2 linked regions of the Persicimonas caeni genome follow. The main gene of each other region encodes a partner of the protein of the gene in region 2 in a complex. Links are inferred from orthologs where the notes say so. Each region holds a gene or a part of one and is shown on either strand. Other genes may lie near its edges. The genes, in order: carB and carA.

The links.
Region 1: the proteins of carA (region 2) and carB are in contact, whole or in part, in a solved structure (PDB 1KEE), measured with the Escherichia coli proteins. The link is inferred for Persicimonas caeni from one-to-one orthologs.

The regions. Positions count from the first base shown.
Region 1 is NZ_CP041186.1:7,848,191-7,864,592, reverse strand. Bases 5,455-9,232 are described here. They hold carB (carbamoyl-phosphate synthase large subunit), read right to left. Parts: upstream 8,895-9,232; coding sequence 5,655-8,894; downstream 5,455-5,654. Other genes in these bases: FIV42_RS29205 (serine hydrolase domain-containing protein), read right to left, coding at 9,016-9,232; greA (transcription elongation factor GreA), read right to left, coding at 5,455-5,498. In the rest of the region: FIV42_RS29230 (hypothetical protein), read right to left, coding at 1-559; lon (endopeptidase La), read left to right, coding at 938-3,346; FIV42_RS29220 (hypothetical protein), read left to right, coding at 3,489-4,838; more of greA, read right to left, coding at 5,025-5,454; more of FIV42_RS29205, read right to left, coding at 9,233-10,206; FIV42_RS29200 (serine/threonine-protein kinase), read left to right, coding at 10,341-13,928; FIV42_RS29195 (hybrid sensor histidine kinase/response regulator), read right to left, coding at 13,954-15,219; NAD-dependent DNA ligase LigA, read right to left, coding at 15,525-16,402. UniProt on the Escherichia coli protein: Large subunit of the glutamine-dependent carbamoyl phosphate synthetase (CPSase).
Region 2 is NZ_CP041186.1:7,352,717-7,368,325, reverse strand. Bases 4,613-7,597 are described here. They hold carA (glutamine-hydrolyzing carbamoyl-phosphate synthase small subunit), read right to left. Parts: upstream 6,708-7,597; coding sequence 5,517-6,707; downstream 4,613-5,516. Other genes in these bases: FIV42_RS27350 (aspartate carbamoyltransferase catalytic subunit), read right to left, coding at 6,718-7,597; FIV42_RS27360 (AI-2E family transporter), read right to left, coding at 4,613-5,409. Outside these bases: FIV42_RS27380 (hypothetical protein), read right to left, coding at 1-129; FIV42_RS27375 (hypothetical protein), read right to left, coding at 162-1,475; FIV42_RS27370 (hypothetical protein), read right to left, coding at 1,559-2,221; FIV42_RS27365 (protein phosphatase 2C domain-containing protein), read right to left, coding at 2,247-3,731; more of FIV42_RS27360, read right to left, coding at 3,826-4,612; more of FIV42_RS27350, read right to left, coding at 7,598-7,653; lepB (signal peptidase I), read right to left, coding at 7,691-8,641; lepA (translation elongation factor 4), read right to left, coding at 8,652-10,469; FIV42_RS27335 (hypothetical protein), read left to right, coding at 10,918-11,523; FIV42_RS27330 (CPBP family intramembrane glutamic endopeptidase), read left to right, coding at 11,530-12,327; purF (amidophosphoribosyltransferase), read right to left, coding at 12,425-13,921; FIV42_RS27320 (hypothetical protein), read right to left, coding at 14,048-14,791; FIV42_RS27315 (Hsp70 family protein), read right to left, coding at 14,903-15,609. UniProt on the Escherichia coli protein: Small subunit of the glutamine-dependent carbamoyl phosphate synthetase (CPSase).

The sequences.
Region 1 (16,402 bases), 490 kb from region 2 along the record:
GCGCACTTTCAAAGTAGGCGACCTGCGCATCTTGTCCCTGGGGCGGCGGTTCGTCGCCCTCGAGGGAGGCGAGGGCGCAGAGCAGGGCGAGGAGTTTGGAGCTTGCGCGTTCGCGGAACTGGCCCAGAGGATCGACGCGCCCAGCAGCGGACTCGCCGCTCTGGACGGTGGCGAGCAGTGTAGTCAGAAGGTCTTGCTCGTAGACCACGGCATGTTCGACCACGATCTTCATGACCGCCTCCCGGGAATGATCCTGCTCGAGACCGTCGACGAAGTCGAACAGCAGACGCGCCTTGGGGTCCGATTCGAAGCCCGAGCGCATGGCGAAGCCGGCAAATGTCGCCAGGGTCTCCTGGAGTTTTTGGGCGTTCTCCGGCTCGGCGAGCTTCAAAAGCGCCTTGCGCGCCCCCGCTTCCACGGCGGGGGCGACCCGCTGGCCGAGGGTCTCTTTGACCCGCTCGACCAGTCCACTGCGGGCATCGCCGACTCGCTGCTGGCCCGAGCGCACTGCCTGTTGGACCCGAATCAAAAAGCCGTTGTCTTTGGAGTCGTCGCTCATAAGCTTCACCTAGCGCACCTGCACGAATGCTGGGCACGCGCGCTCAAAAAGAAGGGTTGCTTCTGCGAGTTTTGTAACCATATTTGCACTGATCGATTGTCATGGGCTACAACACGCCCGCCCCGGCGACATGACAACGCCCAAATGGTGTCTATGCTATCACCCGCCACAAGATACGTGGGGTTTCGTTGTGTGACGCCTCATTCTACGGCCAGCGCATCGCGAATCGTTTGAAACTGATTGAATAATGACTCGCAATTGATGTGTTTTTACTAATACGCGGGCAGTCGGCCAAATGACATCGTCCGCTTCGATGCACCGGATCCGTCGCGTTGACGGCTCCGGGTCAAACCACCGCATCTGACAAGGAATAACGATATGTCGGAAATGCAAGGAGTCTCCGAGGATCAACTGTTGGAGGGGATTCAGGAGCTACCAGTCCTCCCGCTGCGCAATACGGTGCTCTTCCCGCAGGTGGTTGTACCACTTGCGGTCGGACGCCCCAAAAGCGTCAAGCTGATCGAGGAAGCGACGGAGAACGACACTCCGATCGCCATCCTGACCCAAAAAGATCCGGAAGTTGATGATCCGACCACGGACGACCTCTACAAAGTCGGCACGGTGGCTCGTGTCCTCAAGGTCGTCAAGATCGCGTCGGACAATTACAGTGTAATCATTCAGGGACAGCAGCGCATTGACCTCGAGGAGATGCTCCAAGAGGAACCCTACTTCAAGGGGCGCTTCGAAATTCAAGATACCCCGGAGCCGTCGGCCGAAGAGCAGGTCGAGATCCAGGCGCTGTTCCGCAATTTGAAGTCGACGGCCAAGCAGGTCGTCAAGTTCATCCCCGAGATGCCCAAAGAGGCCAGCCAGATGGTCGATGGGGTCGATGACCCCGGCCAGCTGTGCGATTTCGTGGCCGCCAACATGGACATCGAGACCGAGGAAAAGCAGGAAATCCTCGAGACCATCGGTCTCAAGGACCGCCTGCAGACCGTGGTCACCCTCCTGGCTCGCCAACTGGAGGTCCTGCGCGTCAGCGACAAGATCCAGAGCCAGATCAAAGAAGAGATCGACAAGAACCAGCGCGAGTACTACCTGCGCCAGCAGCTCAAGGCGATCAAAGAGCAGCTGGGCGAACTCGACGGCGAGGGCGGCGACCTCGAGGAACTTGCCTCGAAGATCGACCAGAAAAAGCTCCCCGAAGAGGTCGAGGAAAAGGCCCGAAAGCAGCTCAACCGCCTGCGCATGATGCAGCCGGCTTCGAGCGAGTACGGCGTCACGCGCACCTACGTCGAGACCCTGCTGGACATCCCTTGGATGGACCAGACCCAGGACAAGCTCAACATCAAGAACGCGCGCGAGATCCTCGACGAGGATCACTACGACCTCGACAAGGTCAAAAAGCGTATCGTCGAGTACCTGGCGGTTCGCCAGCTCAAGCAGGACATGAAAGGCCCCATCCTGTGCTTGGTGGGCCCTCCCGGCGTCGGTAAGACGAGCTTGGGTCGGTCGGTCGCCCGTGCATTGGGCCGTGAGTTCGTGCGCATCAGCCTCGGTGGTATCCACGACGAGTCCGAGATTCGCGGACACCGTCGCACCTACGTCGGCGCGCTTCCGGGCCGCATCGTCCAGGGCCTGCGCAAGGCGGGCACCAACAACCCGGTGTTCATGCTCGACGAGATCGACAAAGTCGGCCGCGACTTCCGCGGCGACCCCTCGGCAGCGCTGCTCGAGGTTCTCGACCCCCAGCAGAACGACACGTTCAGCGATCACTACGTCGAGATCCCCATCGACCTGTCGAACGTCTTGTTCATCGCCACGGCCAACATGCTCGACCCCATCTCTCCGCCGCTGCGCGACAGGATGGACGTCATCGAGATTCCCGGCTACACGGCGTACGATAAGCAGCACATCTCGCGTCAGTACCTCATCCCGCGCCAGCTCGAGCAGCACGGCCTCGATGACGGCTACCTCGAGATCGACGACGATGCGCTCGACAAGATCATTCGCAACTACACTCGCGAAGCGGGCGTGCGTAACCTCGAGCGTCGCGTCGCCGACGTCTGTCGTGGCGTGGCAGTCCAGGTCGCCGAAAAGGAAGAGGACAAGCGTGACGAAGTGCACGTCGAGATCTCCCTCGACAACCTGCACGACTACCTCGGCCCGGAGAAGTACCAGCACGAGGTCGCCCAGCGCACCTCTCAGCCCGGCGTAGCCACCGGCCTGGCCTGGACTCCCGCCGGCGGTGACATCCTCTTCATCGAGTCGACGCGCATGCCCGGCAAGGGCGAGTTGGTCCTGACCGGCCAGCTCGGCGATGTCATGAAAGAGTCGGTACGCGCCGCGTTGAGCTATATCCGCTCGCGCGCCGAAGATTTCGCCATCGACAAGAACTTCATGAAGGGTAACGACATTCACATCCACGTGCCCGCCGGCGCCATCCCCAAGGACGGCCCCTCGGCAGGTATCACGATGTATGTCTCGCTGCTCAGCCTGCTCACCGGCGTGCGTGTCCGCAGCGACGTCGCCATGACCGGTGAGATTACCCTTCGCGGCAACGTGCTCCCGGTTGGCGGCATCAAAGAGAAGGTGCTCGCCGCTCACCGCTCCGAGATCAAACGCGTCGTGCTTCCCAAGCGCAACGAAAAGGATCTCGTCGACGTCTCGGAGGACATCCAGAAGGACTTGGATATCCACTTCGCCGAGCACGTCAGCGAGCTTGCCGACCTCGTCTTCGAAGACGAGCTTCCGGGCAACGTGAGCAAGGAAGAGGTCGCCGAATAACGTCGAGCTTACTTACGGCCTCGACCAAAGCCCCCGCGGATTGAATTCGCGGGGGCTTTTTTGCGTCTTGTGTGACAGGCCGCAAACCCCTAGTTTGCCTCCCAAACACTCGTAAAAACTCTATTGTTTGTGTGCATTGCTTATGAAACGTCTCCAGATGTTTTGCCTCGCCTTGGCGCTGGCCGCTACAGCTTGCAGCGCCGAAAAGTCGGCCGGTGTAAAGGAAGACTACGAGTCGGCGATTGCCTCCGAAAAGGCACGACTCGCCGCTGTCGACGAGGAAGAAGAGGCTTCGAGCGACAAAACCTACCGAGACTTGCCCGTTCACTTCGGGCTGGCCATCCAACGCGGTGCATCGAGCAAGCTCGTCAAGCGCGGACTGAAGGCCGAGTTTGCGCGGGCATTGGGCGAGACGCCGGGCAGTATCTCCATCGCCGGACAGGAGATTCCACTCCGGCTCGACACGAACCTGGCCGACGTGCAACTCGAGGCCGATGATTCCTGCGCGACGTGTGTGCGCGTGACGGGGAAAGTTCTGGGACGCTTCGATGTCGACGTGCCGCTCGTCAAAGAAGATGGAGATGAGGCCTACGAGGGAAAATTCTCGGTCGTCGCGCCTCTGCGATTCGCCGCAGCAGACAACGGCGGCGTCACACTGCTGCTCGACACCTCGCAGGTCGCCACCCTGGGCGGCATGTTCGCCGAGACGAAAATCGAGGGGCTCCCCTCCAAAATCCAGCCAATCGCCCAAAAGGGCCTCGAGAAACTGCTCTCAGACAAACTGCTGGCCAAGTTCGAGCCGATCGAGCTGGTGAGCTTCGGTGGCGTCGACTTCGGCGTCGAAGGGATGAAGCTTCTCCCGGCGGCGTTGAGCTACGACACCAAGTCGAAGACCATCTTCGCCGGCGTGGCCACGAACCTCGAAGGCATCGACGGAGGGATTGGAAGCGTCGAGCGCCTCGGTCAAAACGACGCCATGGCCGTTCGGTACCACCTCCAACTGCTTACAGGCGTGCTCGCCGTCAAGATGCAGCAGGGAGCCGTCGCGCGGCGATATGACGCCAACGGCCAGGCCAACGAGGAAGGCTCTTCACGCGTCATCGTCAAAGGACTGCGTCGTCTCGAGGCTGACGGCGACGCCGCCGCCGACGCGGTCGCGCTCGACTTCGACGTCTTTCATTTCGGAGCGAAGGGCAAGGACTACAAAGCCAAAGGCACTGCTCGCATTTCGATGGCGGGCGATAAGGCGACCGTCGAGAGCGTCGAGTTCGAAGGCGATGACGCACCCCGAACCGGCCTCGATACTGAAGGCTTCAAGAGCGCCGCGTTCGTGGCCGAGGCACTGTCGCTCCTCGATACGACGACCACGATGCCCCAAATCAAGGTGCCCGGGACGAGCATCACCGTGGGCACACGACTCATCCAACTCGACGCCGACACGCTGACCGCCTTTGGCGGACTCGAAGGCCTCGAGACCACCGCCGAGCAGTAGTCGACTGGGATGACCCCGGCCGAAAAAAAAAAGAAAGCCCCTCGCACCGCCAGGCGCGAGGGGCTTACTCTTTTACTCTTTTACTCTTTTACTCTTTTACTCTTTTACTCTTTTACTCTTTTACTCTTTTACTCTTTTACTCTTTTACTCGTTTACTCTTTCACTCGTTTACTCTTTCACCCGAGCTCACTTGAACTCGACGTCGACGATCTCGATCTCTTTTTGGCCGCCCGGCGTCTTGAGCTGGACCTCTTCGCCGACGCGCTTGCCAATGATGGAGCGAGCGATGGGGCTGGAGAATGAGATTTTGTTCTCCTTGATGTCGGCCTCGTCGTCACCGACGATCTGGTAAGTGTTTTCCTCGTCACTACCGAAATCGTAGATGGTCACGGTCGCGCCGAAGACGACGCGGTCTCCCGACATCGACGTCGGGTCGATGACCTCGGCGTTCGAGATTTTGCCCTGCAGCTCCTGAATGCGGCCCTCGATGAACCCCTGGCGCTCCTTGGCGGCGTGGTACTCGGCGTTCTCACTCAGGTCACCGTGTGCTCGCGCAGTCTCGATCTCGTCGATGACTTTGTGTCGCTCGACCTTCTTGAGCCGGTCGAGTTCGTCCTTGAGCTGCTGATGGCCATGCTTGGTCATCGGAATCTTGTTCATTTCTGCCTCGTAATGTGTTTGCTGCTATCTCAGATGAGCAAGACGAACGTGCCCGATCCAAAACCTGGGATCGGGCACCGATGTTCAAATTTGGATGCCGCGCACCATAACACGCGGATGTGTCGATTTGTCAAAGCACGCTAATTAGTCCGCACCTTAACCTAATTCGCTATGGTAGTCTTGCAAGGACTTGACCGAAGGTTGCTTGCGCGTGACCTCCGCCATCGCGTCCACAGCGGCACGAGCGGCCGATAGTTGTGTATAGTAGGGGACGCCTTCGTTAACTGCTGCGCGTCGGATCGACCGGCTGTCTTTGATCGCCTGGGCGCCGATGGTCGTGTTGATCATCATGGCAATCTCGCCGTTGATGACCGCGTCGACGATATGCGGCTGGCCCTCTTTGACCTTGTTAATCTTGCGCACCTCTAGGCCGTTTTGAGCCAGATACTCGGCCGTGCCGCGAGTGGCGACCAGGTCGAAGCCGAGCTCAGCCAGCTTCTTGGCCACCGGCACCAAACCCCACTTGTCGGCATCTTTGACGCTCACGAAGACTTGCCCGGAGGAGGGCGGCGCGTTCGACGCGGCAATCTCGGCCTTCAGGTACGCCAGGTTGAAATCGGGGTCGATACCCATGACCTCGCCGGTCGAGCGCATCTCCGGTCCCAGAATCGTGTCGACCTCGGCGAATTTGCTGAACGGGAAGACACTCTCCTTGGCGGCAAACGCCTTGGGGATGACCTCCTGGGTGTAGCCCAGGTCGCCGAGCGTCTCGCCGAGCATGCAGCGCGCTGCGTAACCGGCCAGCGGCACCCCAATCGCCTTGGCGATAAACGGGATGGTGCGGCTGGCGCGCGGGTTGACCTCGAGGATATAGACTTCCTTTTGGTCTTGGATGGCGAACTGGACGTTCATCAGCCCGACGATGTCGAGCTCTTTGGCAAGACTGAGGGTCTGCTCACGAATCACGCGCAGCACAGACTCGGGCAGATGGTAGGGCGGGGTGACAAACGCCGAGTCACCGGAGTGAACTCCCGCCTCCTCGATATGCTCCATGATGCCGCCGACCACGGCGGTCTCGCCGTCCGAGATGCAGTCGACGTCGACCTCGACAGCCTGGTCGAGGAAACGGTCGATGAGCACCGGGTTGTCGGGGCTTTCGGCCTGTGCGCGGTCGAAGACCTCTTCGAGCTCGGCCTCGTCGTAGACGATGCGCATGCCCAGGCCGCCGAGCACGTAGCTCGGTCGAACGAGCAGCGGAAAGCCGAGCTCGGCGGCGATCTCTTTCGCCTCCTCGAGCGTGCGCACGGTGCCCGCCTCGGGCTGCTTGAGCTCGAGCTTCTCGACGATCTTGTTGAACTCTTCGCGGTCCTCGGTGCGGTGAATGGCGTCGTGGGCCGTGCCCAAGATTGTCACTCCCGCCTCCGCCAGTTTGGTGGCGAGCTTGAGCGGCGTCTGACCACCGAATTGCAAGATGACGCCGACTGGATTCTCGTTCTCGACGATCGCCATGACCGTCTCGAAGGTCAGCGGCTCGAAGTAGAGCCGGTCGGAGACGTCATAGTCGGTGCTGACCGTCTCCGGGTTACAGTTGACCATGATGGTCCGATAGCCCGCCTCGCGCAGCGACAGCGCCGCGTGAACCGCGCAGTAGTCGAACTCGATGCCCTGGCCGATGCGGTTGGGACCGCCGCCCAGAATCATGACGCTGTCACGCTCCGAGGCCGTCGCCTCGTTCTCACCTTTCTCGTAGGTCGAGTAGAAGTAGGACGTCACCGCCTCGAACTCGGCCGCACACGTGTCGACCTGTTTGAAGACCGGACGGATGTCCAGCTCGGCGCGGCGGGCGCGAACCTCTTCTTCGGTGGCGCCCACGAAGAACGCGATGTCGGAGTCGCCAAACCCGAGGCGCTTGGCCTCGACGAGCAACTCGCGGGGCAAACTGGCCGCATCGTGCTCAGCGATCGCCGCCTCACAGTCGACCACCATCTGCAGCTGGTCGATGAACCAGGGGTCCATGCTCGTGATCTCGCAAACCCTCTCGACGCCCAGACCGGCGCGCAGCGCGTCGAAGACGTACCAGAGGCGCTCGGGCGACGGGTTCATCAGGGCAGGGCGGTAGAAATCGACCAGCGCCTCGCCTTCGGTTCCGTCCGGCGGGGTCATCCGCGGGCGGAAGCTGTCTTCGCGCGTCTCCAGGCTGCGAACGCCTTTGAGCATCGCCTCGGGGAAGGTGCGCGCGATAGACATGATCTCGCCGACCGCCTTCATCTGGGTCGTCAGACGCGAATCCGCCGTCGGGAACTTCTCGAAGGCAAAGCGCGGCATCTTGACCACGGTGTAGTCGAGCACCGGCTCGAAGGCCGCCGAGGTCGTCCCCGTGATGTCGTTGGTGATCTCGTCGAGGGTGTAGCCCACGGCCACGAGCGCGGCGATCTTGGCGATGGGATAACCGGTCGCCTTACTGGCCAGCGCCGACGATCGGCTTACGCGCGGGTTCATCTCGATGACCACGCGCCGGCCGGTCTGCGGGTCGACGGCAAACTGAATGTTGCAGCCTCCGGTTTCCACGCCCACCGCGCGAATGATGGCCATGGCCTCGTCGCGCATCGCCTGGTACTCGCGGTCGGTCAACGTCTGGATGGGCGCCACGGTCACCGAGTCGCCGGTGTGGATGCCCAGCGGGTCGAGGTTCTCGATCCCGCAGATGATCATGACGTTGTCGTTGCGGTCGCGCATCAACTCGAGCTCGAACTCTTTCCAGCCGAGCAGGCTCTCGTCGATGAGCACCTCGTTGGTCGGGCTCTGCGACAGCGACCACTTGACGTAGCGCTCGAACTCGTCGCGGTTGTAGGCGATATTGCCGCCCGCACCACCCATGGTGTAGCTGGGGCGCAGGATCGCCGGGAAGCCGACGTTCTTTTGAATCTCCCACGCTTCGTCCATCGAGCGTGCCACGCCGGCGGCGGGCTGCTCGACGCCGATTTCATTCATCAGAGCTTGGAACTGCTCGCGGTTCTCGGCGCGCTCGATGACTTCGGGCGTCGCACCGATAAGCTCGACCCCGAGCTCGTCGAGCACGCCTTGCTCGTTGAGCGCGATGGCCAAGTTCAGCGCGGTCTGCCCTCCCATGGTCGGAAGCAGTGCGTCGGGGCGCTCTTTTTCGAGCACCTGGGCCACGAAGTCCGGCGTCAGCGGCTCGATGTAGGTGGCGTCGGCCAGCTCCGGATCCGTCATGATGGTGGCAGGGTTGGAGTTGACCAACACAATCCGGTAGCCTTCTTGCTTGAGCGCCCGGATGGCTTGTGTTCCTGAATAGTCAAACTCACAGGCCTGCCCGATCACGATCGGACCCGAACCCAGAATGCAAATCGTCTTAATATCGTCCCGGCGGGGCATGGATACGACCTCATGCAGAAGAGTAGCAGGTGGTATCGCGCGGCGCGCAAATCGCGAGGAGGACTAGTGAAAAAAGTTCATCTTCGCAAGGGTCACACACCCAATCGGTTCCGCGCGCCGGTCAGCCAACGCACGCCTGTCGCAGTTTATTCTGAAACTCCCGCACCAGCAGAACTTCGCGGCCCGGCCTGACCGGCACCCCGCTGGTCAAGAATCCACCGGCGATCTCGCAATCGGGGTCCGCCCAGCCAAACTGACGCGAGAAGCCGATATGACCGAAGGTGCGCTCGGTATTCTTGCCGAAGATATTCAACGGCGTGTGCTTTCGGCCGAGCATGAACCCCAGGCTGTAGCGCTGTGGCGTCAAGAACAGCGTCCAATCGAGTCGCGCCATCACCTGTTCGCCGGTGGCCCGGATGACCTGCTCTTCGCTGAGCACACGCGTCTCCTCGAATTGCCCCCGGTTGAGCAGCATCTGGAAAAAGCGCGAGCACTCTTCGGCCGTGCCCACCACGTTCCCGGCGGGGATGACCGAGTCGAAGACGCTGTCGCGGTTGATCACGCCGAGGGCCTCGACCACGTCGACGTCGATGGCGCGGCTGATCATGTCGGTCAGAAATTGCGGCGGCATCTCGTCGACCCGCTCCACGCAGGCGACCCGATGACGCTCATTCGGCGGAGCGCCGTAATTGAACGTCTCGAAGCCGAGCGGCTCGAGAATCTCTTCGCGCAGAAACGTACGGACGTCGCGGCCGTCCACGCGCCGGATGAGCTCGGCCAAGATATAGCCGCCGCTCAGGATATGATAGCTGGTGCGCCGGCCCGGAAAGTGGTGGGGCGACTGCTCGCAAATCTGGCGAATGATGCCGTCCCAATCGCAAATGCGCGCATCGGAGAGGTGCCAGAAGATCATCGGGATGCCGGCGGTGTGCGTCAGCACGTGCCGCACCGTAATGTGGCGCTTCCCCTCTTGCCCGAACTCCGGGATATACCAATGAACGGGATCGTCGACGTGAAGCTGGTCGCGGTCGAACAAAACGTGCAACGCCGTGGCCGTGACCGACTTGCTGATCGAAAAGATCAAGAAGCGAGTGTCGAGGGTAGTCGGCTTCCACTCACCCCCTTGGTCCGCCTGCGGCCGATACTCACCCACCGCTTTATGCAAGACGATCTGCCCACGGCGGCGGATGCACACCTGCAGGGCCGGGTATTTCCCCGTGGCATGCAGTTCATCAATGATCCGGCTCGCCTCCTCGAGGCGCACCGGATCCATGCCTACTTCCAGGGGAGTCACTTCACGCGCTTGTTCCACGACGTACCTCACTATTCTCGTCGCTCCAGTTAGTGTCTACTTACTTAGCACAATCGCGCTTCGCAGACGAGTCGACACGACTCACCTTAGGCGGTAGGCTCTCCTCGAATGAGCCGCAATTCCGAGTCGTACTGATGACAGAATCCCGCATCCAACTTGGCCCCTTCGTGCTCGACAAGGTCATCGGCCGTGGGGGCATGGGCGAAATCTGGAAGGGCGTCCACCTAACCCAGCGCGTGCCGGTCGCCGTCAAGGTCGTCACGGAGCAGGGGGCTCGACGCGACGATTACCTTCGCCAGTTCCGCAACGAAATTCGAGCCGTCGCCGGCCTCGACCACCCCGGCGTCATCATCGTGTTCGACCACGGCGAGATTTCTCGGGATGCCGCACACGCCTCGGGCGAGAACCTGACCGCCGGCAGCCCCTATCTGGTCATGGAGTACGCCAAGCATGGCGCGCTCGACCGCTATGTGTCGGGCATGAACTGGCCGATCGCTCGCCACATCATCTTCAGCGTGCTCGACGCGCTCGCTCATGCTCATGCTCGGGGCGTGGTGCACCGCGACCTCAAGCCGCAGAATATCCTCGTCGGGTGCGCCCGGCAGGACGGCCTCGGCCTCAAGCTCGCTGATTTTGGCCTGGCTCATCCCCTCGATCTGACCGGACGCACCGGAAAATACGAGGAGGGCTGGGGCACGCCTCACTATATGGCGCCGGAGCAATTCCGCGGCATGTTCCGCGACTACGGCCCGTGGACCGACCTGTACGCCCTGGGCATCGTCGTCTGGGAACTGACCACCGGCGAACTCCCCTTTGATGGCGGCAACGTCATCGAGATCAGCGGCAAGCATCTGCACGGCGACCTGCCGGACTACGAGCCGCGCTTCGCGGTTCCCGATGGTTTCTTGGGATGGGTGCGCCGACTGCTCCAGAAGGACTTTCACGATCGCTTCCAGACGGCCGCCGATGCAGCCTTCGCGCTCGCGCGCACCCTCGGCAGCGACGAAGACGACCGAGACGGCCGCATGCTCGTGGGCGATCACGCCCAGACGGTGCCAATTCACGCCGGAAGCGGCGAGACGAGCCCCTTTACCCAGCGCGAGAGCAGCCCAGACGCTGACACCATCCACGAAATCGGCGCGACGACCCACTTGCTCCCCGACGCCGAGCAACTCTCCAAGCTTCGCACGCGCACGCTCACCATCGACGTCGCCCAATGGATGGACGACCCGTTCGATGCGCTCCGCAGAAGGAACAAGAAGCGCGGGGCCGCGCCTCTCGCCGACATGAAGCTCCCGCCGCTTCCCGACGACTGGCGCCAGCCCGAGATGGGAGAACCTTCGCCCCAACTCCTGGGGGCGGGCCTCGGCCTCTTCGGGCTGCGCACAGTTCGCCTGGTCGACCGCGAGGACGAGCGCGACTGGTTGTGGGACAAGCTCGGCCAGGTGCACCGCCACCACGAGACCCACGCTGTGCTCCTGAAGGGCCGGGCGGGCACCGGTAAGTCGCGCCTGGCGCGCTGGCTGACCGAGCGGGCGGCCGAGGTCGGCGCGGTCACGGTGCTCTCGGCCGTGCACAGCCCGATCAGCGGGCCGGCCGACGGCCTCTCCGGCATGGCCGCGCGCTTTTTTGGCTGCGTCGGCCTCGAGCGCGACGATGTTCGACGCCGCCTCGAGAAGCTTCTCGGCGCTCGAGGCGTCACCGAACCATACGAGTGGAACGCGCTGACCGAACTCATCAACCCGGCGGCGCACGCCGACAGCGCCGGCGACAGCATGGTTCGCTTCACCAGCAACCGACAGCGCTATGCGCTACTGCGCCGCATGGTCGAGCGAATCGCTCGCCGCCGCCCCGTGCTGCTGTGGCTCGATGACGTCCAATGGGGCGCCGACACGCTTGGCTTCGCCGAGCACCTGCTCGACATCCACCGCACCACGCCTGCACCCATCTTCATGGTGCTGACCGCACGCGAGGAGGCGCTCAATTCGCGCCCCCTGGAGCGTTCGTTGATCAAGCGGATGTTGCGCGTCGAAAACTCGGCGCTCTTGCCCATCGACCCGCTCGCTCCCAAAGACACCTCCGAGCTAGTCCGAAGGCTGCTCATGCTCGAGGGCGACCTCGCCGCTCAGGTCGAGGAGCGCTCCGACGGCAACCCTCTCTTCGCCGTCCAACTCGTCGATGACTGGGTCTCGTCAGGCAAGCTGAGCGTGGGTAAAGACGGCTTTCGACTCAGCGAAGGCGAAGAGGCGTCCATCCCCGACGACATTCACCTTCTGTGGCGCTCGCGCATCGACCAACTCGTGGCCAACCGCAGCGAGTATGCGCGTGTGGCGTTGGAACTCGCCTCGGCGCTCGGCCAGGAAGTCGAGAGCCACGAGTGGAAGAAAGGGGGCGAGCTTCTCGACATGGAGGTCGACGAGGACCTGGAGGATCAACTGTACGCCCGCGGACTCGCCCGGCCCATCGACGGCGGCTGGCGTTTCGTCCACGGCATGCTGCGCGAGAGCCTCGAGCGCCTGTCGCGCGAGGCCAACCGCTGGGAGTGGCTCAACTCGATCTGCGCCGACGTCCTCGAGAACCTCTACACCGACAACCGCGCCAAGCAGGAGCGGCGCGCTCATTACCTGCTCGAGGCCGACCGCCTCGACGAGGCCGTCTCTCCGCTGCTCGAAGCGGCGCGCTTTCGCGCCGAACGCAGCGATTTTGGCCGCGCCCACGAATTGCTCGACCGGCGTGGAGACATCTTGAGCAAGCTCGACACGCCGGACGCCGCCGGCGCCTGGGGTGAGGGCTGGGTGCTCCGCTCGGAGATCTACGAGCTCGAGGGCAACTACAGCCAAGCGCTGACGTGGGCGAAGATGGCCGTCAAGCACGCTCGCGGCCACCAGTGGCAAGGGCTCTTGCCTGCGTCGCTCCGCGCCGCCGGCGGCGCACACCTCCATCTGGCGAACTTCGACCGCGCCCGCGAGTGCTTCGCCGAAGCACACCAGCTCGCCGACGACCACGATGACACTCAGGAGTTGGGGCTCAGCCTCCTCGGCCTCGGGCGAGTCGAGCAGGGCCGCGGCAACTTCGAAAACGCCAACGAGTTCCTCGAGCGAGCAGTCACGCTGCTCGACCAGACCGACGACGAGCAGGGCCTGGCCAAGTGCTATAACGCGTTGGGCGACATCGCCCGTCAGACACGCCGCATCGCCGACGCTCGCCGGTACGCCGAGAGCGCGCGCGAACTCTTCGACGCCGGAGGGAATCAGGTCGGTGTGGCCGATTGCCTCAACGACCTCTCGGAGCTCAACCACCTGTTGGGCGAAGTCGACCTGGCCGAAGACCTTTGCGCGCGTGCGCTTCACCTGTACGAATCGGCCGGTTCACAGCAGAGCATGCGCGTGCGCCTGAACCTGGCGTTTATCCTGCTCCACCGCGGTGAGTTCGACGAGGCGCGATCGGTGCTGGCGAGCGCGCGCGAGCATTTCGAGCACGAAGACCAGCTCGCCGAGTTGGCGCACGCCGACGTCTTGCTCCTCGCCTGTGCTGCAGCAGAGGGCGATTGGTTTGTTTGGGATGAACTCTTTGGGGAGGCCGAGCGCCTCCACGAACAGACCGGACTTCGCGCCCCGCGCATCTCGCGCGCCGCCACCATCGCGGCAGAAGTTGCCACAGAGCAGGGCGAAGGCGAACGCGCTCGACAGGCGCGCTCGCTCGCAGAACTCTTCGCCGGATAGCTAACAGGTTACTGGGTGGGGGAGCTTAGGATGCAGCGCTCTTTTCGCGGAAAGCAACGTGCTGCTGCAGCCCTTCGACCGCGCCGGGCTCGCGCGGCAGGAGCACCGTGAAGCGTGAGCCCTTGCCCTCGACGCTGTCGACCTCGATGCAGCCACCGTGCATCTCGGTGAAGCGTTTGGCGACCGACAAGCCCAGCCCGATGCCGCGCTTGCAGAACTCGAAGTCTCCCGACGAGTGATGACGGGACTCGAAGGTGCTGAAGAAGGCATTGAAGATTTGGGCCAGATCCTCCTCCGAGATTCCGATACCTTCATCTTCGACACAAAAGGCGACCAGGTCCTCGTCGCGGCTGGACTGCTCGATGGACAATTGGATGGTCTGTCCGTCGTGCGAGAACTTGATAGCGTTCATGATCAAGTTCAAGAACACGTCGGTGAGCTTCTCTCGGTCCGCCTCGATGGCGTCGACCTCCGAGGCGATTTGCACCTCGAGGCGTTGCTCACGCTTCTGCAAGAACGGCGAGACGTGGTCGTTCACCTCGGCGATAAAGTCGGCGACTCGCATCTTTTCGAGGTTGAGCGTCGACGCCGGTCCCTCCTCCGAGAGCATCTTGAAGATGCGGTTCGAGATATTCTTCAATCGAATCGCACTCGAGTCGATGCCTCCCAAGGCTTTGTCAGTGACGTTGCCGTACTTGCCGTCGAGCTCTTTGCGCAGCAAAAACACGTAGCCCAGGATGATCGCAATCGGCGTGTTGAGCTCGTGGCTGACGACCTCCATGAAAACATTCTTCATGCGGTCGAGGATCTTGAGCTCCTCGTTGGCCGAGCTGAGCATCGCATTTTGCTGCTCGAGCTGCTCGTTGGCCTCGGTCAATTGCTCGAGGAGTTGATTGCGCTCGCGTCGGCTCTCGTAATGCTCGAAAGCTTGCGCCACAAAGAGCTTGAGCTCGGAGGGCTTCCACGGCTTGCTGATATAGCGGTAGACGTGCCCCTCGTTGATGGCGTCGATGACGTGGTCGATGTTGCTGTAGCCGGTGAAAAGCACCCGCACAATCTCGGGGTGCGTCTCACGCAACTGGGCGAGAAACTCGATGCCCGACATGCGCGGCATACGCTGGTCGCTCATCACCACTTGGACGTCCTCGTCTTCGACGAGTTCGAGCGCTTCGGCGGCAGTCCGGGCGGTTAAAACGCGATAATCCTTGCGGAAAAGACGCTGGATGGCGTCCAGGATATCGGGCTCGTCGTCGACGACCAAAAAGGTGCGTTCTTGTCGGCTGGTGGCCATAATTCGCCGGTTTAAAGGGCAGTCACTTCTCGACTCGCACTTCGCATTGACCCGGCGGATTCGACCGGGCATGCGCGATTCGCAGCGCTGCTAAGCTACGACGTCTGAGCCTATACAATGAACTAGAGGCAGCGTATCAAACGGGTCTTGCTTCGCAAGCCCGATCTGGGCGGCCAGCCCGCTATTGCAGCAAAGAGAACAGCATCTGGGGAATGTCTTCGTCACCGCTTTGTCGGACCGATGGGATAACGTCGCGCTGTAGCCGCGAATTCCAGCGCGACGGTTCATCTAACTCTCCACTCGGCTCACTCATCTGAGTCGAGCAACTCCAGGAACGCAGACTCGCCGATGATGGCAATCGACGAACCGTCGTTGTTGTACTTCTCGGCTTTCTTGAGCTTGCTGCTCCTCCAGCCCCCTTCGAAGCGCTCGATATCGGCGTCTCCCATCACCAAAAAGTCGAGCGTCTTGGTCACCGAGGAGGGCGTGTCGCCGCCGAGTTCGCGCACACGCCCCTGGGCGTCTTTGCGCGACATCGACTCGAGCGCGCCGGTGAACAAAAACGACTTGCCGGCGACCGGCGAGTCAATCTCGGCCGGGTCGGGCGCCGGCTCGGGAAAGACGATGTCGAGGTGGTCGCGCAGCGAGGCGATCACCGCAGCGTGCTTCTCGAAGCCCTCGGTCACCTTCTCGGCGATGATCTCGCCAATCGTCGGGATCTCGACGAGCGCCTCGGCGTCGACATTCAAAATCTCGTCCAAGCTGCCGAATTCTTCGGCGAGCAATTCGGCGACGTGACGGCCGAGCTCGTCGATGCCCAGCGCGCGCAAAAAGACGTCGACACGCACCGTGCGCCGCTCCTTGATGCGATCGAGCAGCTTTCGCGCCAGCTTCTCGCCCACACGCTCGAGCGACGTGAGCTCCTCGAGCGACAACGTAAAGAAGTCGGACGGGTCGGTGACGAGCTCGGCGTCGTGGAGCTGCTCGAGCAGCTTCGGGCCGATGCCTTTGATCTCCATGGCGCTCGCGAAGTGCTCGAGCTGACGAAGCCGCGCGTTTCGACAGTCGGCGCTGTGGTCGGCGCAAAGCACGTCGTTGTCACGGTACGTATCGGCGCCGCAGCCGGGGCACTCGCTCGGAATCTCGACGAGCTCGTCGCCGCGCTCGAGGACCTTCTCCATGT
Region 2 (15,609 bases):
ACGCACCTCATTGCCCGTAAACTCGCCTATCGGTCGTGCCTCGAGGGAGGCCACGTCGGTGGGCGCGTCTCGAAAGATCGAACTCGCCAGCTTCTCGCCGGCGAGTCGCACGAGTTCATCGCGGTCCATAGATTTCTTGGAGTCGGTGGGCGCTCGTGTCGCTACGAGCGCGGGTGGATAGCTCGATAGGCCAAGGTGCTCGTCTGGTCGACCGGCGTGATCTCACCGCTCTTTACGTCGATATCCCAGGCCATGCAGTTGCCTTTGGATGCCCAATCGTCCGACTTCTCCTCGTCGCCGGCCTTCAGGCTGTGCTTGCACGCCCACTCTTCTTCAACGTGCCTGCGGTCGAACTTATCCTTCTTCTCGAGATTGTAAACGTAGAGGATGCGGTAGACGCTCTTGTCCTTTTTCTGGGGCATGAAACGGCAGTTGCCCTTGCTCTTGCAGACCTCGAATTCCTCGCGGGTCTTGGCCTGCGCGGTGAGCATCCACTCGAGCGACTCGATGAGGGCGTCATTCGACAGCACGTGCACCAGCGAGCGACAGCCCGGGTGGCGCGGCATCTTCTTGCAGGCGCCGTCGACAAAGCGCTTTTTCTTGCTGTCGAACTCTTGCGGCATGATGTCGACCGGATTCTTCTGATCGAACTCCTCGCCAGCGCGCATGATGTCAGCTGCCTGCAGGTTGATCGCTCGAAGCGCCTTGCGGTCGTAGTCGAACTTGAACTCGGCGTAGGTCGGCGAGCCCTCTTCGACCCACTGAAAATAGGCGTCGAACTTATTGCCGCGGTCGTGATCAATGGTCCAGCCCAAGATGGTGTCTTCATCGGAGCTTTCGGCGCGCTCCTTGAAGTAGAGCAACAAAGCGCCGCCCAAGTTCACCCCGGACTCGAAGCGGTGGTTGGTGATGGCGGCAACGACCTGTTGGGCCTTGTCGTAATAATCCGACTCCACACCCTTCTTGGGGGTTTGTGCGACCTTGGCGAGCACGTTTTTGGGGACGACCTTCTGCCCCTTCAAGTCGACAAGCCAAGCCGGTCCGATGCGGATATTGGCGTCTTCGAAGGCATAGCGCACCAAGTAGTATTGGGGGCCGTACTTCGTTTCACCCCACCAGGTCGCCTCCCAGCCACTGGGCTTGGCGCTGGTGATCTTGAGCTTCTCTTTGACGAACTTCGCATCATCCAGGATGTCGGCCACGGTCGTGGCCTCGGCGGCCTCTTCCTCGTCGCCTTCTTCCTCAGGCATCCCCTCCACCGTCTGGCGCTTGACCAATTTGATGGCCGCCTTTCGGTTGGCCTCGGAGGCCCACGGGTTCTCCTTTTCCTTTTCGTCGGTTTCTTTCTCGACGACCCGCTCGACCACCTGCGTACTCGCGTCGCGAGTCAGTTCATAGGTGATCAGTCCGCCGACCACTAAAATCAGGGCGAGAAGCACCCCGAGGGTAATTTGAAGGATTAATCTAGTGTCCATTCGCCCGTCTTGCGCTGAACTTAAAAAAGGAAGCCTTTCAGCGAATATAGCAGACCGGTAGCGTATTCGGCAACGACGACAACTTACTTGGCCAAGTCGTAGACTTTGACGTTGTCGAATTTGACGGGCGCCGACCAAATATTGAAGGCGAAGTGCCGATGGCCGTCACCTGTGAGCGCCTGTGGGTCCTCATAGGTCATGAAGTGTTTGCCGTTGACGAACCAGTGCAAGGTCGAATCGGTGCGCTCGATGGCCATGTTGTAGGTATGGCCAGGGACGACGCCATGGGTATTGCGTGCCTTGCGATCTTTGCCGTGCTCGTCGAGGCGAGCGATCACATCGAGCGTATTCTTCCAACCGCCAAAGATCAGAATGTAGCCCGACTCGTGCTTGACGCCGTCGCCGAAGACTTCGACTTTAATGTCGCCCACCGACGAGAGCGCGGTGACGTCGAATTCGATGCGGGCCTTATCGGGCAGCTCCTGTTTGAGCCAAAGCGGGTCATTTTTGATGTCGACCCCGATGACCGCACCGTCTTCGACACGCCACTTGCCGACGCCGTCTTCGCCCTGACCTCGCTCCCATTCGGGTCGAAACGTGCCGTCTTCGAAATCGTCGCTAAAGACGAGCTTGCCGTCGGTAGTCGGAGCAGGACCTGTCGAATTGTCGTTTGGCGTCGCTTTTCCGTTGCCGTCGCACGCAGCCAGCGTCGCCAGGCAGGTCCCCAATATAAGCCAAGATTTCATAGAGTTTGATTGCATGATGCTGCCTTTAGAGCTCCTCGATACTCTCGTCATCGAGGTCGAGCTTGATCGTGCTGCGCAGGTCTTCGAGATCGACCTCATCCATGTCGACGTCAGACAACTTGACGTGCACCTGAGTCTCGTCTTCTTCAGAGACGTGATCCTTCGACGCCGGGCTCGATGAACTGGCGTCGCCCTCCCCTTCGGCCGCCGCTTTGGAGCGGCGAGGCTTGACGACCAGAGAGCCGGGGGCCGGCGTCTCGTCTTCGCCCTGGATGCTCACCTCGTCCCAACGCCTCGGCTCGTTGCGCAAATCGGCCGGCACGCGACGCAATTGACGAGCAAAGGTGCTGGCCAGTCCATAGAGCACCTTCGAGGAGAGCTCGGGGCGCTCACGCAACAGCGCAAAGAGCGGCTGTCGGCGAAATACCAGCAGGTTGGTCGGCTCGAGAGCCTCGCAGGCTTCATCCGGCGGGGCCCCGCCGACGAGGCTCATCGCGCCGAAAAACGAGCCGGTCTCCAACACCGTCACGTTGGCCTCGGGTCCGAGCACGCCCACCGATCCTTTGACGATCAGACACAATGATTCGGCCGACATGCCCTTGTCGATGATGGTCGCCCCGGCCTCGAAGCCGTGGCGCTCGGCCACTTCTGCCAGTGAGGCCAACTCCGAGGGGGTGACGTGCTCGAAGATCGGGCTGGAGGCGATCATCTCGACCACGCGGCTGTCGAGACGCGTTTGCTTGGCCGCGCCGGTGCTCGAGGCGTCCACGAGGATGGCGGTGATATTGTCCTTTCCGCCGCTGTCGAGGGCATGGTCGATGCACGCCTCGGCGATCACCTCGAGGTCTTCACCGTCGAGCAGATCGAGGATTTGACCGTCACTTTCGAGATACCCGCTGAGACCATCGCTACACAGCAGGAATCGGTCGCCGTCGAGAATCTCAATCTCGTCGACGTCCACCTCCACCGAGTCGCGCACACCCACGGCACGAGTGACGGCGTTTTGATTGGGAATGGAGTCGCCGGCCTTGGCTCGGCCCTGGCGGATCATCTCGTTGAGCAACGAATGATCGTCGGTCAACTGCTCCACTCGGCCCGAGCGGACCCGGTAGATACGCGAATCGCCCACGTGTCCCACAAAGCCCCGCCCACCGCACACAATCAGCGCGCTGCAGGTCGTGCCCATGCCTTTTCGCGTCGAGTCGTGCTGCGCGGCGGCATAGACGCGGTTGGAGGCCTCGGTGATTGCACGCTCGAGCAGCCCCAACAACGTGTCTCGGTGCGAAGGATTGGAGGGTTCACGCTCCAGGTTCTCGATGACCTCACGCCTCGAACTGACCACTTCGTGGATCGTGCGTACGCTGATCGCGCTGGCGACTTCGCCACCGGCGTGACCACCCATGCCGTCGCAGACAACGAACAGATTGAGGTCACTATCGACGAGGAAATTGTCCTCGTTGTGATCCCGGACCCGACCCGTGTCTGTCGTCGCCCAGAACTGGACCTCCATGCTTACTCCTGCAAATCAACGACTCTTGTCGACATCTTGGGTATAATTGCTGCCTCTAACAATCGCACAGAGACGCTTGCTCTCCAAGCTTCGATCAGGGCGATGACGTCTCCGGAACAGCGTCCGCGCCGGGGGCGCCATCGTTGGTGCGAATCTTGTCGCGCACAAACTTGAACAACTCGAGAATGATCGAGGCCACCGGCACGGCCAACAGCGCCCCGACCAACCCGAAGGTGCTTTCCCCGGCCAACAGCGCGAAAATGACGATCACCGGGTGGATATGCGCGGACGTGCCGATAATCTGGGGGTTGAGGATATTGGCTTCGATGAAGTGAATGAGCAGGATCCACCCCAATGCCGCCAATCCGGTCAAAAATCCGTTCATCATCCCGATGAGCACGATCGGAATCGTCGAAATGATCGTGCCGAAGATCGGAATCAGCGAAAGCACTCCGGCGACCACCGCCAAGAGGAGGCTAAACTTGATATCGAGGATGACGAGCCCGACAAAGGTGAGAATCCCGTTCACCAAGCAGATCAGCAATTGGCCACGGATGACGCCGGAAAGTCCCCGGTCGACGCGGCTCAAGAGTTCGTCGTAGCCCTCTCGGTAGTCACGCGGCACCATGTCCCGGAAGAACCCGGTAAAGCTGGGCAAATCGATGGACATGAAGGCGGCGACCATAAAGGTCAGGATGATAGCCACGAGCGCCTGGATCACTCCCACCAAGAGCGCCTGCGCGTAGCTGATCACAGAGGCGATGCGGTCGTGAGAGGTGCTAATCGCGCCCTCAATCATCTCGTTGACCCGCGCCTCGAGATCGACGAGCGAGCCGACCTGCAAGGTTCTCTGGTCGGCGTTCTCAGCCACGGGGCGCCGCACCGTCCACACGTCGTCTTCGACGCGTGAAACCTCGACCTCCCCCTCGCTCAAGTAGATCTCGTAGCTGCCGTCGGAGCCCGGCACGAGGCGCACCACCGGTGAATCTGTGGCCCCCACGACGCCCCATTCGCCGTGCTCGACGCCCCAGTCGACCTCACGCGCGTCACGCGCTGAAGGGGTCACTTTGTAGGTGCGTTCGAGTTGGCCCTGCTCTCCGGACAACTCGACCTTGATTTCCATGTCGGCGGCCGCGCGACCACGCGCCTTGGCCACCGCGGTCGCGGCCGCTCGCCGCGAGGCGTCCTGCCACGCCTCATGAACGACGCGCTTGGCCGGCTCGTAATCGGGAGTTGGTGGCGTCACCGGCAGGTAATGCTCGAGGAACTTCTGCACGCGATCGTTGATCCCCGGCAGGTTCTCTTCGCGGAATTCGGCGACCGTCTCGGGTACGGTCTCTGCAAAACGTACGATCTCGCTGACAAAGCGAGGCACCACAAAAATCACCCCGCCGGTCACAATCCCGAAAAAGGCGAGATACACCAGAATGACCGCCGCCCAGCGAGGCATCTTCGGCGACAGCCTGCGCACCACCGGCTCCATCAGGTAGACCAGCGCGCAAGCAAAGACGAACGGCAGCAGAATGGAGTGAAACAGGGCCAGAATGACGACCAAGAAACCCAGCGTGATCAACGGCAACACCAGTTTGCGGCCGCGACCGATGCGCCGGTACCAAGGCGCACGTGAGTCGTCGCCCCCCGAGGGGCCGTGAGGCGTGGAGTTACTGCCGTTGCTCATGCTTGCGTTCTATCCGTCAGAAGAGTCTGGCCACCGCGCGGCCCCATCACGACCCGGCCCGGCAAAGCCGGACCAGTGTCGCTCACGTCGAAAGTGACGTTGTAGTATTAGGCCGAAGCCTCACGAACCATCTTCGCAAAGTCGTCGAAGAAGTCGACTGCGTCGTGCGGCCCCGGCCCAGCCTCGGGGTGATACTGGACCGACAGCACCGGCAAGCTCTTGTGCCGAAAGCCCTCGACGGTTTCGTCATTGAGGTTGATGTGGGTGACCTCGAGATCCGCCGGCAGCGTCTCCGAGCGTACTGCGTAGCCATGGTTCTGGCTGGTCATCGCAATCTTGCCGGTCGACATGTTCTTGACCGGCTGGTTCGGTCCGCGGTGGCCAAACGGCAGCTTGAAGGTCTCGGCGCCGAGCGCACGAGCCAGCAACTGATGACCCAGGCAAATGCCGAAGGTCGGGTAAGTTTCGACCACGCCTTTGACGGTGGCGAGGTAATCGTCGAGGCGCGCCGGGTCGCCCGGCCCGTTCGACAGCATGATGCCGTCAGGCTTCAGTTCGCGAATCTCGTCCATGCTCGTCGAGCCAGGCACCAGCGTCAGGCGCAGCCCCTGGGCGTCGAGATTGCGAAGAATACTGAACTTGACGCCGTAGTCGATGACGACCACGTGCGGACGCTCATCGCCGGCATCCGGGTCATGAGGCACCAGTTCGACGCGCGCCTCGCCAAGCTCCTCTTCGCCGCTCACCTCGGGGTGGACGACCACCGACAGCGGCTCGTTGTGAGCCACCTTGCCGACGAACTCGCCGGAGCCGTAATCAGGTTGGTCGGCGAGGTGTTTCTGCCAACGCTCGGCGTCTTCGGCGGTGGCCCCGTGGGCAATGACCGCCATCATGACGCCCTTGTCGCGCAGGTGACGTGTCAGCGCGCGGGTGTCGATCTCGGTGATGGCGACGATCTCGTTATCGGCGAGCCAGTCGGGAAGGCTCATCTCCGATCGGTAGTTGCTCGGCGTCTCCGAGATACTTCGCACGATCAAGCCGGCTGCCTGAATGGTGGCCGACTCCATGTCGGCAGTATTGACGCCGTAATTTCCGATATGCGGCATCGTCAGGGTGACGAGTTGGCCGGCATACGACGGATCGGTCAAGATCTCTTGATAACCCGACATGCTCGTGTTGAAGACGGCCTCACCGACGGCCACGCCGCTGGCTCCTGCGGCGACGCCCTCGAAACAAGTGCCATCCTCGAGCACCAGCAGAGCCGGTTCGCGATTCTCTTTGTTGTTTTGACTGCTCATGGTCCGTTCTTCAGCTGTTGATTTCTTGAAGACATTCGAGGAGCACGGCCTGGCGCACGGCAATGCCGTAGCCAACCTGCTCCAAAATGAGACTCTGTTCACTGTCGGCGACCGAGGCGGTCAATTCCATGCCGCGAATGACCGGCCCGGGGTGCAGAATAAAGGCGCCGGGCTTCATGCACTCGTCGACGACTTGAGCGTCGATGCCCCACTCACGCACATACAGGTTGGCATCGACCAACTCACCGTGGATGCGCTCCTGCTGGACGCGAAGCATGATGACCGCATCGGCGTCGGCAAGCGCCTCGTCGCGGCTGGTGGCCCGCTCGGCGTTCCACTTCTCGTCGCCGTCCTTCGGCACGAGCATCGACGGGCCGGCGAGCACGACCTCACAGCCCAGCTTGCGCAGCGCATAAACGTCGCTTCGCGCTACTCGGCTGTGGACGATATCGCCGATGATGGCCACCCGCTTCCCTTCGAGTGGCTCGCCGCGTCGGCGAAAAGCGCGCCGAAGGGTCAGCGCATCGATGAGCGCCTGAGTCGGGTGCTCTCCGCTTCCATTGCCGGCGTTGATAAGCGGGATGTCGACGCGATCTTTGACCGCGTAGGGCAGATGCCGCTCGTTGTGGCGTACGACGAGCGCATCGAGGCCCATCGCTTCGAGGTTGCGGCAGGTGTCGAGCACCGACTCGCCCTTCTGGATGCTGCTCTCTTCGCTGCCCACACGCACGGTGTGCGCGCCGAGTTGCTTGGCGGCGAGTTCGAAGCTGACGCGTGTTCGCGTGCTCGGCTCGAAGAAAAGGAGCGCGACGGACACGCCGTCGAGCTCCCTTCGGTACTTGGCGGGCGTTCTATGATTGCCATCGCCATCGAGCAACGCCTCGGCCCGATCGAGAAATTGGTTGATTTGCTGCGTCGAGAGGTCTTTCAGTCCAATTAAATCCATCGGGATCAGCCGTGTTACAGTTGTAGGTTTATCCGACTCAATGAATCACCTGCCCGAGCCGATCCCAGCGAATCGAGTCGGGCCCGAGCGATAACCAGATGATCATCGCCCGGCCTTTGATATTCTCGACAGGGACCTGCCCCCAGCAGCGACCGTCCGAGGAGTTGTCCCGGTTGTCGCCCATGACGAAGACGTGGTCCTTCTTGACCTTGATCGGCCCGAAATTCTCGTGTTTGCCCGAGTACTGGATGGTGTACTCGTGGCCGTTGAGCTCCTCGACTTCGGAGACTTGATGCGGGAAGAGGTAGTTGCCCGTCGACTCTTTGCTCACAAAGGTACGCTCGACCGGCTCACCGTTGATAATGAGCTGATTGTCACGCAGCTCGACGGTATCGCCTTCGATGCCCACGATGCGCTTGATGAAGTCTTTTTCCTCCACCAGGCTCGCCGTGTCGATGCACTCGCGCCTGGAGGCCGGCTGCTTGGCCAGATACTGCCTGGCCTCGGCGCCGGGGAATTTAAAAACGATGACTTCGCCGCGATCGGGCTGTTCGAAACGCGTCAGGTACGTCTCGGTGAACGGCACGCGAATGCCATAGATGAACTTGTTGACGAAGAGGTGGTCGCCGACCAACAGCGTCGGGATCATGCTGCCGGTGGGAATCTTGAACGCTTCGAGGACAAAGCCGCGCAGGATCAACGCGAACAGAATGGCCAGACCGATGCTCTCGGCATACTCGCGCAGCACCGTCTTTTCTTTGCCTTCGAGCTGCTTGTCGAGCCACGGAGACAGCTCGTCGATCTTGGCATGCGCAGCTTCGGCTTCGCCATCCTCGATGAGATGGCGCACCTCATTGAGGCGGTTTTGGAGCTGACGCTGTACGTCATCCGACAGCCCGTGGGCACGATCGAGACGCCCCTGAGCGTGGCGCACGAACTGGCGCGCCCCTTCCAGGTCTCTCGATTCGGTTGTGTTGGTGTTCGCCACGCTCGCCCCGTCAGTCTTCGTCAATACTCAGTACAGCAAGGAAGGCCTCCTGCGGGATTTCGACGGTCCCGACTTGCTTCATGCGCTTCTTGCCTTCCTTCTGGCGCTCGAGCAGCTTGCGCTTTCGGCTCACGTCGCCGCCATAACATTTGGCGGTGACGTTTTTGCGCAGCGCCCGGATGGTCTCTCGAGCCACCACCCTCGAGCCGATGGCTGCCTGGATGGGGATTTCGAAGAGCTGCTGGTGAATGACCTCTTTGAGCTTCTTTGCCAGCGCTCTGCCCCGATCATAGGCGAAGTCTCGGTGCACGATGATACTCAATGCATCGACGACTTCCTTGTTGACCAGGATATCGAGCTTGACCAGATCCCCCGGACGATAGCCAATCACATCATAATCTAAGCTCGCGTAGCCTCGCGAGCAGGATTTGAGGCGGTCGTAGAAGTCATACATCACCTCGTTCATCGGAATCTCGTAGGTGAGGATGACTCGGTTCGGCCCGGAATAGCGCAAGTCCTTCTGCTCGCCGCGTCGCTCTTCACACAACTTCAGGACGGGACCGACATGATCGGGCGGCACGTGAATCGTGGCGCGGACGTACGGCTCCTCGATCGTGTCGATATCCTGCACGTCGGGCAGCTCGCTCGGGTTTTCGACCTTGAGGACTTCGCCCTCTTTGGTGAAGACGTTGTAGACGACCGACGGTGCGGTCGTGATCAGGTCGAGGTCGTACTCACGCTCGAGGCGCTCCTGGATGATCTCCATGTGGAGCAGGCCGAGGAAGCCGCATCGAAACCCGAAGCCGAGCGCCTGGCTGGTCTCGGGCTCGAAACTGACGCTCGAATCGTTGAGCGACAACTTCTCGAGCGCATCCTTGAGCTCATCATAGTCGGAAGAGTCGACCGGGAAAAACCCGCAGAAGACCATCGGCTTGACGTCTTTGAAGCCGGGCAACGGCTCGTCGGCCGAGTTCTTGGCCGAGGTGACAGTGTCACCGACCTTGGCCAAGCCGACGTCTTTGATCATCGAGATGACGAACCCGACCTCGCCGGGGCCAAGTGAATCGACCGCAGTGGGTTTGGGGGTGTAGACGCCGAGTTCTTCGACGTCTCCTTTGGCCCCCGACGCCATCCACTTGATCTTCTCGCCCTTTTTGAGCGTGCCCTGAGTCACGCGGACCAGGTTGATCACGCCGCGGTACGGGTCGAACCAACTGTCGAAGACCAACGCCTTGAGCGGCGCGTTCGGATCACCTTCGGGCGGGGGAACCTGGTCGACGACCGCCTCGAGAATCTCGTGGATCCCGATGCCGTTCTTGGCGCTCGCCGGGATCGCATCGGTTGCATCGAGGCCGATTGTCTCCTCGATATCCTCTTTGACCCGGTCGACATCGGCAGCCGGAAGGTCGATCTTGTTGAGCACCGGAATGAGCTCGAGATCGGCGTCCAGCGCCAAGTAGACGTTGGCCACCGTCTGGGCTTCGACGCCCTGCGAGGCATCGACGACCAGCACAGCCCCCTCGCACGCCTGCAGGCTACGCGAGACTTCGTAGGTGAAGTCGACGTGACCCGGGGTGTCGATGAGGTTGAGCAAATACGTCTCGCCGTCGTCGGCCTCGTACTCCAAGCGCACCGACTGCGCCTTGATGGTGATCCCGCGCTCCCGCTCGAGATCCATCGAATCGAGGAACTGCTCTTTTTTGTCACGCGCTTCGATCGCGCGCGTTTCGTCCAAGATCCGGTCCGCCAACGTCGACTTTCCGTGGTCGATGTGGGCGATGATCGAAAAGTTGCGGATTTTATTCTGGTCGATTTTGCGTTTCGCCATACTAAGCGTTGTCCGTCAGAAGACCTTCTGGCGCCATCGAGCGCCTCGAGGGCGAACGTTCTCGCGAGAGATGTTATCTGTCCCGGGTCCACAACCAATGGGCATTTGCGTTTATGCCGAATCGATGCCGGACCTTTGGTCGCGCCTTCATAACTCACTGCGCGAGCACAGGTCAAACTGCTCGGCACTTTGCTGACTTGGAATTCGCAATTGCCAGCCTCGAGATCGAGACAAGCCAGGCAAGTGCCACCGTCACCACGGTTCCGGCAACAAAACCCTGCTTGATGCAAAGCTCGACCGAGGGTTACAAACGTGGAACCACGTCAGCCAGCGCTGCACCGCACGTGAAGTCTGGTGCACCACAAAAGTTCGCACCGGCTGGGTATCTGTGCTAATTTGCCCACATCTGAACGTCGGATGAGCTTGCGAATCACCTTGGAGTAGCATCATGAAACGTCTTTTCGCATTCGTCGGCCTCGTGGCCGTTGTGGCAGCCAGCGCTGCCGGCTGCAGCAGCGACGAAGCCGCAAAGAAGGGCCGCGACGACGGCCTGCAGAACCTGGGCCCGAGCCTGACGACCTCCAAGGAGGACGGGCTCATCGTCGAGCGGTACACCCTCGACGAGGACGACAAGCCCGACGTGGTCAAGTATTTCGAGGAGTACCCCGACCCCGATGACAAGTCGATCACCAAGCGCCGACTTCGCAAAAAAGAAGTCGACGTCAACTCCGACGGCAAGATCGACATTGTGCGCCTGTACAACAAGAACGGAACCCCGCTCAAAGAGCGCCTCGATGTCGATCTCGATGGCAAGGCCGACACGGTGAGCTACTTTGGCAATGGCGAACTGGTCAAAAAAGAGGTGCTCTCCGAGGATGCGTCCGAAGTCGTCGAGACGCGCTACTACGCCGATGGCAAGATCATTCGCGTCGAGAAAGACCTCAACCAAGACTCGAAGGTTGACTACTGGGAGTTCTATGAAGAGGGCTCTCTCGACCGTATCGGCCGTGACATCGATGCCGACGGCCGCGCCGACTCCTGGACCCGCCGCTAGTCTTTGATGAAAAACCCGCTGTTTACTTCCCTTCGTAACTTTCTGGCTGAAGCCCGCGCTGAACTCAGAGCCAACGGAGGTGCGCCCGTCTCTCTCGACGGGCGCACCGTGGGTGTGCTCGTGCTCACATGCGTGCTGTTGACCGTGTTTTTCTACTACGGTCGCCCCGGATTTTTCCGCAGCCACACCGTCGAGATGGCCATCGCCGGCGCCCTCGACCTCGACACGAGTGTCTACCGCGGGCTGATCCCCTACTGGGGTTGGGCCCTGGCGAGCATCCTTCTGCGTATTGTCATCCCCCTGGCTTGCATCGTGTGGTGGTTTCGTGAATCGCCGCGCGACTATGGCTTTCGCATGTGGAAGAAGGGCCACGGCAAGATCTACGCCCTCCTCTACCTGGTGATGCTGCCCGTTCTGGTGGCGATGAGCTTCACGGAGAGCTTCCAGCACAAGTACCCGTTCTACGACAACGCGACCGACTCGGTGGCACATTTCGTGCTCTACGAGGTGGCCTACGGAGTGCAATTCTTCTCGCTGGAGGCGTTCTTCCGAGGGTTTCTGATCTTCGCGCTCTTCAAGAAGTTCGGCTACTACGCCGTCGTGATCATGACCGTGCCCTACTGCATGATTCACTTCTCGAAGCCGGTGCCCGAGACTTTGGGCGCCATCATCGCCGGCCTGGCGCTCGGGTATCTGGCGATCCAGAGCAAGTCGTGGATCCCCGGGGCACTGCTGCACTGGGGCGTGGGCGTGACGATGGACCTGTTGGTCGTGGGCCAGAAGCTCTCTTCGGGACTATTTTAGGATACAAGAAACAATTTGAGGGTCGTGTTAGCAACCACTCTCGCTAACACGACCCTCAAATTGTTTCTTGTCCGCCCAATTAGCCGCTAGATAGTCCTCACTCCGCTGGCGGCGCGCCGACCATCTCGCCGGGCTCGCCGACCGTTGCCTCGACCTTCTCTTTGCCGGGCTCCTCAGCAGCCTTTTTGCGGTCGTTGCTCGCCAACGGAATCGGGTAATCGCCCGTGAAGCATGCCTCACAGAAGCCCGACTGGCCGTCCTCGGTGTTCGTGCTCACGGCTTCACGCAGCCCCTTGATCGACAAGTAAGCCAGCGTATCGGCGGTGATATACTTGCGAATCTCCTCGAGCGAGTGACTCGCAGCGATGAGCTGGCTGCGCTCGGGGGTGTCGATGCCGTAGAAGCACGGGTGCGTGGTCTGCGGACTGGCCACGCGAAAGTGCACCTCTTTGGCGCCCGCCTCGCGGACCATCTTGATGATTTTGCGCGACGTGGTGCCGCGCACAATCGAGTCGTCGACGACCACCACCCGCTTGCCCTCCAGCACAGACTGCACCGGGCTGAGCTTGAGCTTGACGCCGAAGTGCCGAATCTGGCTAGACGGCTCGATGAAGGTGCGCCCCACGTAGTGGCTGCGCACCAAGCCGACTTCGTACGGCACGCCGCTCTCTTGGGCGAAGCCGAGCGCCGCCGGTACTCCCGAATCGGGGACAGGGACGACCACGTCAGCCTCCACACCCGACTCACGCGCCAAAATGTTGCCCATGCGCTTGCGCACGCCATAGACATCGCGTCCGAAAACCGTGCTGTCAGGCCGCGAGAAATACACGAGTTCGAAGATGCAAGGCGTGGGCGTTTGCTTGCGAAACGGCTCCATCCACTTTTCGGTGCCGTCGCGGTAGGTGACAAACATCTCACCGGGCTCGAGCTCGCGCTCGAACGATGCGCCCATCAGCGTGAAGCTCGTGGGCTCACTCGACACCACACGTGCGCCATCGAGATGTCCCACACATAGCGGGCGCACCCCGTTGGGATCACGCAGACCGATCATGAACTCGGGGGTCAGGCAGACCAGGCTAAAGGCGCCCTGTACCTGATTGAGCGCGTCGATGATCGCGTCGAGCATATTGTCTGCCAGGCTCTTCGCGATCAGGTGCGCGATCACTTCGGTGTCGGTCGTGGTGCCGAAGATACTCCCCTGAGACTCGAGCTTCGCGCGAAGCGCCCCGGCGTTGGTCAAGTTGCCGTTGTGCGCCAGAGCGATGGGGCCGTACTTGGTCGAGACGCTGATAGGCTGGGCGTTGCGAATCGCCGACTCACCCGAGGTGCTGTAGCGCACGTGGCCGATGGCGGCGTCGCCGGGCAGCCGCGAGAGCACATCTTCGGTGAACTGCTCGCTGACCAACCCCTGGCGGCGCTGCACATACATGTTGTGGTCGCCCGCGATGGTCGTCGCGATGCCGGCGCTCTCTTGGCCGCGGTGCTGCAGAGCGTGCAGGCCAAGATAGGTGTGATTGGCGGCTTCCTCGTTGCCGAGAATACCAAACACACCGCATTCTTCCTCGATGAGATGTCTGCGTTCTTCGTCGAGCATATCGCCTGCTACCCTCGCCTCCGTGGAGGCTTCACGACAAATTGGCTGCTAGTTCGATGACTGTCTCGTCAATCCGGTCTACACAACGGTCGCCGCACGCGGACATTCCCGCCGCGTGTCGCGCCGTCATTCTCCGGAGCCGGCGGCCTTGAAGCTCGAAACAAAACTCTCGAAACCATCTTGGTGAGCGGCCACCGTCGACTTCGGTCCAGTCAACTTGAAGAAGAAATTGCCCGCCTGGCTCTCGACGATTGCGCCGCGCATGCGCCAATTCGGCTGCGCCTGCCCCCCGCCCATAGCCGCGCCGACTTGGAAGGTGCCCGACACATCGATCAGGTGGACCTTCAAGCCATTGACTTGGCGCGTGGTCTGCACCGGTTTGGCTTCGGTTTGGGTGAACTGGCCGACCCAGCGGTCGAAGTTGGCTTGGATCGAGCCACCTGCGCCCTTGCCAAAATAGAAGGCCGTCAAAGTGGCCGGCTGCCCGCCTTGCTCGCCCGGAAGGTGATACTCGGCGAGGCGAAAGCTCGACGCCGGCTTGACCGCGCGCCAAGACTCGGGCGTCGACCAGCGCAGCGGGCCTACCTTGCCGAATTGTGAGGGAGACATGCCCTGCTGGTCGGTCTGCGGCGGCGCTACCTGGGAGTTGCCTCCCATTTGCCCTCCGCCCATTTGGCCACCTGCCGCCGTGCCGCCGCGCTGGGCGACCGGGGGATGATCCGCCGGCAGGTTTTGCGAAGCGCCGGGCCGCGCAGGTGGCGTGGCGCTCGGGGCCTGCGCCTGAGCCCGGTCGGGGGCACTGGCGCTGGGCGCATCTTGGAATTCGTCGGACTCACACGCCGTGCCGAGGAGGGAAAAACCTACCAGCACGATGGCTACTCTGTGTCTTAATTCGAACATGCGATGCCGATATATGTAACGGTGCGGTTGATTCGGCTGCATCCATAACAGGTTTTGGGTCGAATGCAACGCCGCACCGAGCTACATCAATAGATCGGTCGCGTCGTACTCCTCTTCGACCTCCGTCTGGCCCGTAATGGACAGGCGGACGAACTGGTTCATTCCCGTACGCATGTCGGTGGCGCGCACGCTGAGCATGCCGTCGGTGTCGACCTCGAAGGCCACCTCGATCTTGACATCCTCGCGCGGCCCCGGGGGGATGTCGGTCAACTCGAGGCTACCCAACTGACGGTTATCCTCGATGCGTCGGCTATTGCCGGCATAGATGGGAAGAACCACGCGCGTCTGATTGTCGCGTGAGGTCGAGAAGTAGCGCGATCGCTCGAGCGGAAGCGAGCCGTTGCGCTCGATGATGATGTCCATGACGCCGCCGACGGTCGCCACCCCCAGGGCATGCGGCGTGACGTCGATGAGCACGGGCCCGCGGCTTTGCTGCTGGCGTTGCTGCTCTTGCTCCAACGAGTCGATCCAAGAGTCGTCGTTGTCGATCTGAGCGTCGACCGAGACCGAACCGTCCGCATTCATCGAGGCGCCGGCGTTCATCATCGGGAAGTGCGACTGCTCGGGCGCGTCCTGGCTGGTGACGAGCGAGGCCCCCAAGATCGCCGCGCCGATGGAGACGACCTCGTCGGGGTTGATGTCGACGACCGGGCGACGGTTGAAGAATTGCTGGACGCGCTGCTGAACCAGCGGCACGCGCGTCGAGCCGCCCACCAAGACCAGGTGAT